2 regions of the Janthinobacterium sp. MP5059B genome follow, and region 2 is predicted to be linked to the other one. Evidence: predicted binding sites of a transcription regulator. Region 2 holds the regulator's gene; the other holds the start of a gene.
What was found. Region 2 encodes sigma-54, which starts transcription at its own class of promoters, with help from an activator protein. Its sites were predicted from a motif close to TGGCANGNAANCTGCTTT; they were not measured.
Positions count from the first base shown of each region.

Region 1 (5,910 bases), on a different contig from region 2:
CCACGCCCGCTTTGGCGGCGTCTCGCGCGAAATCTACGTGCCGGTCGACAACGTGATGGCCATCTACGCCAACGAAAACGGCCAGGGCATGGCCTTCGAGCCCGTGCTGGGCAACGATGACCCGGACGCGCAACCGACGGACAGCCCGGCCTCCGCCGACGTCCCGCCACCCGTGCTCGCCCCCGCCGCCAGCGGTCCCACCCTGTCATCCGTGCCGACCAGTTCCCCCGAACAACGCGACAACGCCACGCCCGGCGACGACGAGCCACCAAAAAAAGGCGGCCGCCCGACCCTGACACGCATTAAATAGCGTATAATTCGCAACGCGCAGTTTTTGCCGACTTAGCTCATTTGGTAGAGCAGTTGATTTGTAATCATCAGGTGGCCAGTTCGAAACCGGCAGTCGGCACCAAGAATTCAGTGGTAAATCAAAGGGTTACCCGCTTCGGCTGGTAGCCCTTTTTTCTTTTCTCCCCCCTGCGAACCACTCCCGTGACGCGTTGCTGCACCGCGCAATGACTATCAGCACGTTTAGGCGCAAGATGAGCACGTGCTTGCGCAAAGCAGGCTCCCGATGTCTGGCTTGCCTACCTGGGGAAATATCATGTCCGCACACACTTACAAACTGATCGAACTGGTGGGAACATCGACCGAGAGCAGCGATCAGGCGATACGCGATGCCATTGCCAAGGCGGCGCTGACGGTCAAGCACATGGACTGGTATGAAGTGACCGAGTCGCGGGGACATATCGTCGACGGCAAGGTAGCGCACTTCCAGGTCACGCTCAAGGTCGGCTTCCGGCTCGAGTAAAGGGATCGATTAAGGCAGGCGGCGCATTCACCGCCGCGCGACCGCTCCCCGGCTTTCCAGCCACTCCCGGCCGCCGGCATCCAGCGCGGTCTCGATGACCTTTTCCGGCAGGCTGTAGACGGTCGCCCAGCTGGCGCGGCCATCCTGCGTGTTGGCGGGAAAACTGTGCGTCTCGATCGGCCAGTGATATTTGCGTTTCAATGCCTTGACGATGGCGGCCAGCGAGACGCGGCCTTGCAGCGGTTCGGCGCCGGACTGGTCGCGGTTCGACAGCAGCACGGCCAGGACCTGGCCGCGGCCCGTGCGCGCGCCGGGGAAGGTGGGGGTTTTGTTTGCCATGGCCTATTTTACCGGGCAATGATCGGACGAGAGGCGATGTGCCGCACCTTTGATCCGGCGCAAGCGCCGCAGCGGCTTTGCGTCCACGATGGGTATTTCGCCAGGCGTGCCAGCGCCCCTCTGCCAGCCTGGGCCTATCATCATGGGGCACAGGAGCCTATCATGCACAGCCTGAACATCCACGCCATGCAATGGCAGCCCGTCGCCGATATTTCCGCCGTCGATCCGCTGCTGCCCGAGGATCTCGCTTGCTTTCGCGAACTGCGCGATGTGCTGCAACGCTATAGCGCGCTCGACCGCTTCGGCATTTCCCTGATCCACCGCCATTTCGACATCGCCGACGATGAGGAGCTGATGGAGTACACGGATGCGGAAGCACGCACCCTGACGGTCAAACCTGTCAAGAAAAGCGACATCGACTGGCAGCATACGACGATTACCAACTGGAAATTGACGGACGGCGAGGAAGTGGCGCGCATCGGATGCGGCTGCGCACGCAATTCCGGTGGCCACCTCGGCTATCACCGGGGCACCTGAGGCGGGCTGGCACCGCCCGACAAGCGGCGTCGGCCTTTCTTACACTTTGCTTCCGCCAGCTCAGTCCGCTTTGCGCAAGCAATTGATTTCACGTGATTTTTTTGTGTGGCACGCAAGCTGCTTATCCCTGTCTACGAGATGAATCCAGGCAAGTCATCCTGGATTCTTTGTCCCCCGGATTTTTCGAGACTGACCACGATAAGAGGCTGCGATGAACGTCGATCACACACGAAGCAAGACCCTGGGCTGGCTGGGCGCACTGGCGGCGGCAAGCCTGCTGGCCAGCGGCCAAGCACAGGCCGGCGCGTACGGCCTGGCCGTCAATGAGTTGAACAATTTCCGCATCACCACCAGCGCCGGCGCGCTGTCGCTGGCCGGCGCCAACCGCAATGCCAGCGACAGCGCGTTTTTCGAAGGCGGCGTGGCCGTCAATCCGCGTGCCGTCAATACGGGGCCGGCCGCCAACGCCGACGTACTGCAAGTGTGCTCGGGCGGAGGCTGCAGCGGCTTGCAGCAAAACCATTACGCCCCCAGCCCCAGTTCCACCCTGGAGTTCGCCCGCGGCGATGCACATGCCTTCGGCAACATGCTCAATGGCGGCGCCACGGTGCGCGCCGTGGCGGAAGCCCAGCGCAACACGGTCGGTGCCGCCACGTCCACGGCCGGCGACACGCTCACCGGCTCCGTCAACCTGACCCTGTCGAGCGCCGGCTTCATCACCTTCAGCTTCATGGGACGGCGCGACCTGCGCACCAGCGTGACGACCATGGGCGACAAGTCGAACGTGTCGATCATGGATATCTTCAATATCTCCTGCAACAGCGCCAGCCCCGTCGGCTGCCTGTCGAACGCGAATGCCGATGGCGTGATCTTCCAGTTCGCACCCGATGGCGATGCCAACAATGGCAGCGACGTCAACGGCAACCATACGGTCGGCAGCCTGGATCCGTTCAGCCTGAACATGACGGCAGGCACCAACGACCCCGCTACCGGGCGCGCCTTCACGAATGGCTTTGCGATGTTTTCCCTGACCTCGAATTTCGCCCTGCCGGCTGGCAGCTACACCTTGAACTTTTCCAAGTCCACGCGCACCGACATCGTCGTCATCGATCCCCTGGCCGTGCCGGAACCAGGCACCCTGTTCCTGCTGGGCATGGGACTGGCGGCCCTGGCTTTTACGCGGCGCCGCCAGCCACAATCATCAGCAGCATGAAATAAAACGGCGCCTCCTGGGCGCCGTTTTATTTTGCATCAACAGAGGCGTGTTAACCGAGCCGCGCCAGCGCCTGGCGCGCCAGCTGCAACTGCTGCAGATAATAGCGGTGCAGCATGGCCGGATCGCTCAGGTCGCGCCCGAGTACCAGGCGCAGCTCGCTGACAGGACAATCGGCGGCCTGGGTCTGCACCTGGGTTTGTACCTGCATCCCCAGCTGGCGGGCCAGCTGGCGCGCCGCCTGCTCCTGCGCGGGCCGGTATTCGACGCGCGTGCGCGCCACCTGGAAGCTGGTTTCATTGGCCAGGCGCACCACCTGCACGGGACTGCCGGCCAGGCTGCGCGCCAGTGCGGCGGCCAGGCCGGGCACGCCATTGCCATTCACAATTTCCAGGCGCGGACGGGGCACGGCAACGGGCACGCTGCGCACGGCTGCCGGCACACGCTGCAAGCGGGCCATGCCGTCGCCTTGCGTGATCTCGATGCGCGCCATGGCGGGCGCATCCGGCACCGGCGCGGCCACGGGTACACCTTGCGGCGGCGCCTCGCTGCGCAAGACGGCCATGTCGCGCCGCAAATCGTGCTCCTGCAAGCTGGCCGCCTGGCGCCGCATGACTGCCGCGCGCGCGTGTTGCCCCAGCCGTTCGAGCACCTGCGCCAGATGCTGCCAGGCCAGCGCATTGAGCGGGTCGAGCAGACACGCCTGTTCCAGCGCGGGCAAGGCTTGCGCATCGCGTCCACTCAGATAATAAGCATGACCGAGATTGCTGAACAGATACGCCTGTTGCGGCTGCGGCGTGCCCGCCTCCTGCGTCAAGGCCAGCCAATGGGCAATCGCCGCATCGTGCTCGCCCCGCTGCGCGTGCAGCACGGCCAGGCCGTTGCGCGCATTCACATGGCGCGGCGCGGCGCGCAAGGCTTGCGCATACGCCGCTTGCGCGGCAGGCAGGTCGCCCGCATCAAAATACTGGCGTCCCGCGACATAGGCCGCATCGGCAGCGGCAGCGGGCGGCGCCGGCAGCAGCGGCGCGTGCGCCGTGTGGCTGGCGCACGCGCCCAGGCCCAGACAGGCACAGGCGGCGGCCAGGCGGGAAATCGTCAAGCGCATGGTAGCTCCTTTCAGCGGCTGGCCATGGCCGGCACGAGCACGCGATACACTTCGATCACGGCCGGCCCCATGAGCACCAGCATGAGGGTGGGAAAGACGCAAAAGATCAGCGGGAACAGCAGTTTCAGGGCAATCTTCGCTGCCGCCTCCTCGGCCAGCAGGCTGCGCTTGCCGCGCAGGTTTTCCGAATGCACGCGCAGCGAATCGCCCATGCTGGTGCCGAAGCGTTCCGATTGAATCAGCATGGCGACCAAGGTATCGACGTCTTCCACGCCGCTGCGCAGAGCCAGGTTGCGCAGCGCCTTTTCCTTGGAAAAGCCGGCGCGCATTTCCATCAGCACCAGCTGCAACTCCTGTGCCAGCACCACGCTCTTGATATGGATTTCGCCTGACACCTTCACCAGCGCGCGCTCCAGGCTCAGGCCCGCTTCCACGCACACGGTCAGCAAGTCGAGCGCGTCCGGGATGTTTTCAAAGATGTCGCGCTGCCGCCGCTTGGCCGTGCTGGCCAGCACCAGGTTCGGCAGGTAATAGCCGATGGTGGCGCTGACGCACAGCAGCAACAGCAGCACGCTGCGCAGCTGCGCCGCCATGGCGCTGGCCGCATACAGACCCAGCACGGTGGGAAACAGCAGGGCCAGCACGCTTTTCGCGGCGAAGTACAGGGCCGGTGCGCTGGCCTGGCGCCAGCCCGCATTCATGAAGCGCGTGCGCAGCGGCGAGCGCTCCCAGCCCTCTTCCGGCAGCGACAGCTTGCTGAACGGCTGCGCCACGCGCGCCACGCGCTCCACCCAGCCGTTTTCCGCCACCGCCTCGCTGGCGGCCGGCGCCATGGAACCGAACAGGCGCTGGCGCAAGGCACCGGGAAAGAAGATCAGCCACGCCAGCAGGGCCAGCGCCACCACCACGGCGAAGACAATCAACAGAAACAGCAGTTGCGAGCCAGTCATGGCATTTCCTCCGATTGATCGACTGACAAAACGTTCAGGGCTAGGCGTGTCGCCGAAGGCAATACGACAGTACGACAAGGCGACGCAACAACGCCATGGACTTTTTTCAGACGATCTCTTAGATGCGGATGCGGATCACGTTGCGCATCCACACGACACCCAGCGCCACCATGCCGGCCGCGTACCACAGCAGTTTGATGCCGCTGGGATCCGTCCACAGCAGGCTGATGTATTGTGGGTTGACCAGCGCCATCACGCCGATCATCACCACCGGCATCAAGCCCAACACCCAGGCCGACATGCGCCCCTCGGCCGACAGCACGCGCACCTGTCCCAGCAGTTTCAAGCGGGCGCGGATGATGCGCGCGATGCTGACCAGCACTTCGGCCAGGTTCCCGCCCGATTCGCGCTGCACCAGCACGGCGATGACAAGGTAGCGCAAGTCCGTCAGCGGAATGCGCGCGGCCAGGTTTTGCAGCGCCTCGTTCATCGGCACGCCGTAATTGATCTCTTCGTGCGCCATCTTGAATTCGCCGCTGATCGGCTCATTGAGTTCATCGCCCACCATCTGCAGCACATTCGAAAACGAGTGTCCGGCGCGCAGCGCGCGGGCCAGGAAATCGGCCGCTTCCGGCAATTGCGCCTCGATCTTTTTCAGCCGCGCGGCGCGCGCGCGCAGCACGACCATGCACGGCCCGCCGCCTGCCACGCCCAGCAGCAGCAAGGCGCCCGGCAACGGCATGGGCCAGATGGCCAGCCACAGCAGCGCCAGCAGCAGCAAGCCGCCCGCGCCGCCCAGGAACTGCGCCACCGACCAGGACAAGCCCGATTGCAGCAGCAAGTGGTCGAGCCGTGCCGCCTGCGGCAGGCGCCGCAGCCAACGCTCGAGGCCGGGCGAACGCGCATAGCGGCGCTGCTTGAGAATCGAGACCCGCTCGCCGCCCGCCTCGCC
Region 1 is NZ_LRHX01000007.1:219,018-224,927, reverse strand. Features, by position in the region: gene JAB1_RS11505 (ClpXP protease specificity-enhancing factor) at 1-310, shown strand, start outside; tRNA gene JAB1_RS11500 (tRNA-Thr) at 337-412, shown strand; gene JAB1_RS11495 (dodecin) at 605-811, shown strand; gene JAB1_RS11490 (hypothetical protein) at 839-1,150, opposite strand; gene JAB1_RS11485 (hypothetical protein) at 1,313-1,687, shown strand; gene JAB1_RS11480 (EDSAP-1 family PEP-CTERM protein) at 1,899-2,900, shown strand; gene JAB1_RS11475 (LytR C-terminal domain-containing protein) at 2,953-4,008, opposite strand; gene JAB1_RS11470 (type II secretion system F family protein) at 4,020-4,958, opposite strand; gene JAB1_RS11465 (type II secretion system F family protein) at 5,077-5,910, opposite strand, start outside.
Region 1: a site for sigma-54 is predicted at 1,794-1,811, ahead of JAB1_RS11480 (EDSAP-1 family PEP-CTERM protein). Genes of this name have one in related genera too.

Region 2 (5,910 bases):
GATTTTTACCGTGCTGGGCGCGGTTGTTGTCGCGCTGGGCAGCTTTTGGCTGCTCGAGGTGATGAACAAGAATAGCCAGGACATCACGGCCAGCAAGCATCTGGATGAGCCCGACTATTTCATTACCAATTTCAGCCTGGTGCGTATGGACTTGACGGGAAAACCCAGCTATATCGTGTCGGGCACCAAGCTCACGCATTATCCGCTGGACGATTCGTCCGATATCGACCGGCCCTTCGTGCGCAAGCTCACGCCAGGCATGCCACCGATGAACATGAATGCGGAACTGGCGCATATCGACCAGGACAATACCCGGCTGCAACTGCACCGCAATGTCGTGATCGACCGCGTGGCCAGTCCGAAGGCGCAGAACCTGACGGTCAAGACGGAAGCGCTGACGGTGTTCCCGGATGAGGAAAGAATGGAAACGGACGTGCCTGTCGATATCCTGACGGGCACCTCGCGCCTCAATGGCATCGGCATGAAAGCCAATAACGCCACCGGCGTGGTGGAAGTGCAGAATGCGCTGCGCATGGTCCTCCCGCCGAAACCGCGCCCGGCCGCGGCGGCAAAATGACAGAATGAAACAAGGAAACCATACTATGAAGAACATCTTGCTGTTGACCGTATTTTCCCTGGCCATCATGGGCGTGGCGCATGCCGAGAAGGCCGATTCCGAGAAGGAAGCCGTCATCACGGCACGTAGCGGCCACGTCGATGACATCAAGCAGGTGCGCACCCTGACGGGCGACGTCGTGCTGGTCAAGGGGACCCTGACCATGAAGGCGGGTCGCGCCGTGATCACGGAAGATCCGCAAGGCTACCAGTTCATTACCTTCTGGGCCGATCCCGGCAAGCTCGCCACCTTCCGCCAGAAGCGCGATGGCGCGGGCGACCTGTGGGTGGAAGGCGAAGCGGAGCGCGTGGAATACGACAACAAGACGGAAGTGGTGAAACTGTTTTCCAGGGCCAAGCTGACGCGCCTGGAAGGCACGAAAGTGACCGACGTGGCCAATGGCGCCTTCATCTCGTATGACAGCCGCAAGGAAGTGTTTGCGATGGAAAATTCCAACAGCGGCACCAGCACCCCGGATGGCGGCAGCGTGCGCATGGTGATCCAGCCGAAAACCAAGGCACCGGCGGCGGAGAAAGCGCCGGCCACGCCTGCGCCAGGAAAGAAATAATGGATAATACTCGTTGCGGCAGCACCCTGATCGTTCGCGGGCTGCAAAAAACCTATGGCAAGCGGCAAGTCGTGCATGATGTCTCGCTGCAAGTCGAATGCGGCGAAGTGGTGGGTTTGCTGGGCCCGAACGGCGCCGGCAAGACCACCTCGTTCTACATGATCGTCGGCTTGGTGCCGTCCGATGGCGGCAGCATCGATATCAGCGGCGTGGACATCTCCAGCCTGCCGATCCACCGCCGCGCGCAGATGGGCCTGTCCTACCTGCCGCAGGAAGCGTCCGTCTTCCGCAAACTGACGGTCGAAGACAATATCCGCGCCGTGCTGGAAATCCAGACCGTCGAAGGCCGTCCGCTGACGAAGGCCGAGATCGAGGTGCGCCTGGATAAATTGCTGGCTGACTTGCAGATTGAAAAGCTGCGCGAGAACCAGGCCCTGTCGCTGTCCGGTGGCGAGCGCCGCCGCGTGGAAATCGCCCGCGCGCTGGCCACCGATCCCCGTTTCGTGCTGCTCGACGAACCGTTTGCCGGTGTCGATCCGATCGCCGTGATCGAGATCCAGCGCATCGTGCGTTTCTTGAAGGAGCGCAATATCGGCGTGCTGATCACCGATCATAATGTGCGTGAGACGCTGGGTATCTGCGACCGTGCCTACATCATCAACCAGGGCTCGGTACTGGCGTCGGGGCGCCCCGACGACATCATCGCGAACGAGTCGGTACGCCGGGTCTATCTGGGCGAACACTTCCGCATGTAAGCCAATGAAACAATCATTGCAGCTGCGCACTTCGCAGCACCTGGCACTGACGCCGCAGTTGCAGCAATCGATACGCCTGTTGCAATTGTCTACCCTGGAATTGCATCAGGAACTAGAGCAATTGCTGACGGACAATCCCTTGCTCGAACGCCTCGATGATCCGCTCGACCGTTCGCTGCGCCTGCTGTCCGACGGTGCCTTGAGTTCCACGGCCGCGCCGGCCGAAGCGCCGCCCCAGCCGCCAGGCCAGGAGGTGCCCGCAGCGCCGGCCGAAGCGGAAACCTTTGATGGCGATGCCGGCGAGGGTCCGGCCGCCGCGGATGGCGGCGACAGCGACTGGAGCGAGGCGAGCCGGGGCAAGGCGCCCGACGACGAAGATTCGCGTCCGCAACTGGAGGCCCATCACTGCACCCTGCGCGAACACCTGATGGAGCAGATGCGCGTGACGGTGCTTGAATTGCGCGACCGCGCGCTGGTCGAGCTGATCATCGACGCGCTCGACGACAATGGCTACCTGGAAGAGTCGCTCGACGACATCCTGGCGCGCCTGCCGGAAGAGCTGGAAATCGACGCCGACGAGATGCGCACGGCCTTGTCTCTCTTGCAAAGTTTCGATCCGCCCGGCGTGGGCGCGCGCAATGCCTCCGAATGCCTGGCGCTGCAAATCAAGCGTTTGCCGCACATCGCCATGGTGACGCGCCGCATGGCCCTCGTCATCGTGGAAAAGCACCTGGCCTGGTTTGCCCAGCGCGATTTCAACAAGCTGAAAAAAGCCCTCGATTGCGACGATGAAGACTTGCGCGAAGCGCAGACGGTGATTCGCCAGTGCAATCCGCATCCGGGCGCCGTGTTCGCCTCGGACGTGTCCGATTACGTGGTGCCCGACGTCGTCGTCAAGCGCGCGCGCAATGGCTGGCAAGTCACCCTGAACAACGATGTCATGCCGCGCCTGCGCGTCAATGCCATGTACGCCAACTTGCTCAAGCAGGGCAAGGGCGAGGGCGCCATGGGCGCACAGTTGCAGGAAGCCAAGTGGCTGATCAAGAATATGCGCCAGCGCTTCGACACGATCCTGCGCGTGGCGCAGGCGATAGTAGAAAGACAAAAGAACTTTTTCTCGCATGGGGCCGTTGCCATGCGTCCCCTTGTGCTCCGTGAAATAGCTGATACACTGGGTTTACACGAGAGTACTATCTCGCGGGTAACAACTCAAAAGTACATGCTGACCCCGCACGGCATGTTCGAGTTGAAATATTTCTTTGGTAGCCACGTCGCCACCGAAGCGGGGGGCGAAGCGTCATCGACGGCGATACGGGCATTGATCGTGCAACTGACAGGAGCAGAAGACCCTAAAAATCCTTTATCCGACAGTAAGATTGCGGACATGCTGGGGGAGCAAGGCATGGTGATTGCGCGACGTACTGTTGCCAAATACCGGGAAGCGTTGAAAATTCCGCCAGTGAGCCTGCGTAAGTGTTTGTAAGTTTTTTTCGGTTCCTCTGCGGGCCGGATAGGATGGACCGCACGAACCCGATCATCTTTAGGAGTGTGTATGAATCTCACCATCAGCGGACATCATCTCGAAGTGACACCAGCCATCCGTGAATACGTACAAACGAAGCTGGAGCGCGTGAAACGTCATTTCGATCAAGTCATCGATATTGCCGTGATTCTGACCGTGGATAACCTCAAAGAGAAAGAAAAACGTCAAAAGGCTGAAGTCAACCTGCGTTTGAGCGGCAAGACTGTCTATGTGGAAAGCTTGGCGCACGACCTGTACGCCGCGATCGATACCCTGATCGACAAGCTCGATAGGCAAGTGATGAAATACAAAACCAAAGTGCAAGGGCACGGTAAAGAGGCGATCAAGCATCTGCCAGACAACTCCGAGGAAGAAGCCGTCGTCGCCGTCTAAGGCCACCCGCTTCCAGCAGTTGTGATCAACTAAGGGCGCACATCTTGCGCCCTTTTTTGCGCCTGGACCTTTTGAGCGCAATGTTCGCCGCGCAGGGGCTAAAATGTTTGCACTTTCACTTTTTTCCTGCCTGCCATGAGCGACTTCGTCCAGACTTCCATCCGCAACCGCACGGGCCATATCGTGCTCGACCGTCCGAAAGCCTTGAATTCCCTGTCGCTGGAGATGGTGCGCGCCCTGAGCGCGGCCCTGCTGGCCTGGCGCGACGATCCGCAGGTGGACGCCGTGGTGATCCGCTCCAGCAGTGAAAAAGCCCTGTGCGCCGGCGGCGACATCCGTTTCTTTTTCGATGCTGGCTTGGCCACGCCGCAAGGCGGCAGCGCCATGCTGGAAGATTTCTTTACGGAAGAATATGCTTTAAATCATTTAATTCATTTCTACCCGAAACCGTATATCGCCGTGATGGATGGCGTGGTGATGGGCGGCGGCATGGGCGTGGCGCAAGCCGGGCCGGGCAACCGCCTGCGCATCGTGACGGGCCGCACGCGCATGGCCATGCCGGAAGTCAATATCGGCTTGTTTCCCGACGTGGGCGGCAGTTATTTTCTATCCCGCCTGGCCGGCCAGCTGGGCCTGTACCTGGGCTTGACGGGCTTGACGATCAACGCGGCCGATGCCCTGTACACGGGGCTGGCCGATGTCTACCTGCCTGAGGCGCAGATGGGGGCGCTGCTGGACCTGTTCGAATCGACGCGGGGCGAGGCCTTGCCGGTGGCCATCAAGGCGCTGGCGGCGCCTTTCCAGGCCGAGGCGGGGGTATCTCCCCTGGCCACGGCGCGCACGGCGCTGGACCGCCATTTCGGCGCCCCTTCCGTGGCCGCCATCATGGCCTCGCTGGCGCAGGATGACAGCGCGTTCGCGGCCAAGGCGCTGGCGGCCATGCGCCTGCGTTCGCCCTTGATGATGTCGGTGACCCTGGAATTGCTGCAGCGGGGCGCCCACCTGGGCGTGGCCGATTGCCTGCGCATGGAGCGCACGGTGGTGCGCCATAATTTCGAACATGGCGAAGTGCTCGAGGGCGTGCGCGCGCTGGTGGTCGACAAGGACAATGCACCGCGCTGGAACCCTGCCAGCCTGGACGACGTCGATGCGGCCATGGTGGCGCGCTTCTTTGCCCCCGTCTGGCCAGCCGCGGCGCATCCGCTGCGCCACCTCGACTAATTAGCTGCGTTCGCGGTGGCGCAGGACGACGCGCTCGTTGGGGCCGAAATACTGCGCCAGCCGCTCCGCCATGTACACGGAGCGGTGCTGGCCGCCCGTGCAGCCCAGGGCCACCGTCAGGTAGCTGCGGTTGTCGGACTTGAATGACGGCAACCATTTCTCGATGAAGGCGCGGATGTCGGCCAGCAGTTCCAGCGCGCTCGGCTGCGCGTCGAGGAAGGCGATCACGGGCGCATCGCGGCCGTCGAGCGGGCGCAGCGCCAGGTCGTAATAGGGATTCGGCAAGGCCCGCACGTCGAAGACGAAATCGGCGTCCAGCGGCACGCCCAGCTTGAAGGCGAACGATTCGAAGAACAGGGTCAGCGGCGCGCGTTCGGAGGCGACGATATCCTTGATCCAGGCGCGCAGCTTGTTGGCGCTCAGTTCCGACGTGTCGATCACATGGCCCAGCTGTTCGATGGCTGACAGGCGTTCGCGTTCTTCCGAGATGCACTCGATCAGCGTGCGGCGACTGGCCGGATTCTGGTTCGGACGCAATTCGTGCGACAGCGGATGGCTGCGCCGCGTTTCCGAGAAGCGCGCCACCAGCGAATGCGTGGTGGCCGTCAAGAACATGACCTTGACGTCATGCCCCTGGTCGCGCAGCAGGGCCACATTGTGCGGCAGGCTGGTCAGCGACTCGGCGCTGCGCGCATCGACGGCGACGGCCAGTTGCGGTGTACCTTCGTCGAGCAGGGTCTGCACCAGGCTGGGCAGCAAGGCCGGCGGCAGGTTGTCGACACAATAGTAGCCGGTATCTTCCAGCACATTGAGCGCAACGGATTTACCGGAGCCG
Region 2 is NZ_LRHX01000005.1:158,372-164,281, forward strand. Features, by position in the region: gene lptC (LPS export ABC transporter periplasmic protein LptC) at 1-577, shown strand, start outside; gene lptA (lipopolysaccharide transport periplasmic protein LptA) at 603-1,184, shown strand; gene lptB (LPS export ABC transporter ATP-binding protein) at 1,184-1,939, shown strand; gene JAB1_RS04390 (RNA polymerase factor sigma-54) at 1,944-3,422, shown strand; gene raiA (ribosome-associated translation inhibitor RaiA) at 3,492-3,854, shown strand; gene JAB1_RS04400 (enoyl-CoA hydratase/isomerase family protein) at 3,990-5,075, shown strand; gene rapZ (RNase adapter RapZ) at 5,076-5,910, opposite strand, start outside.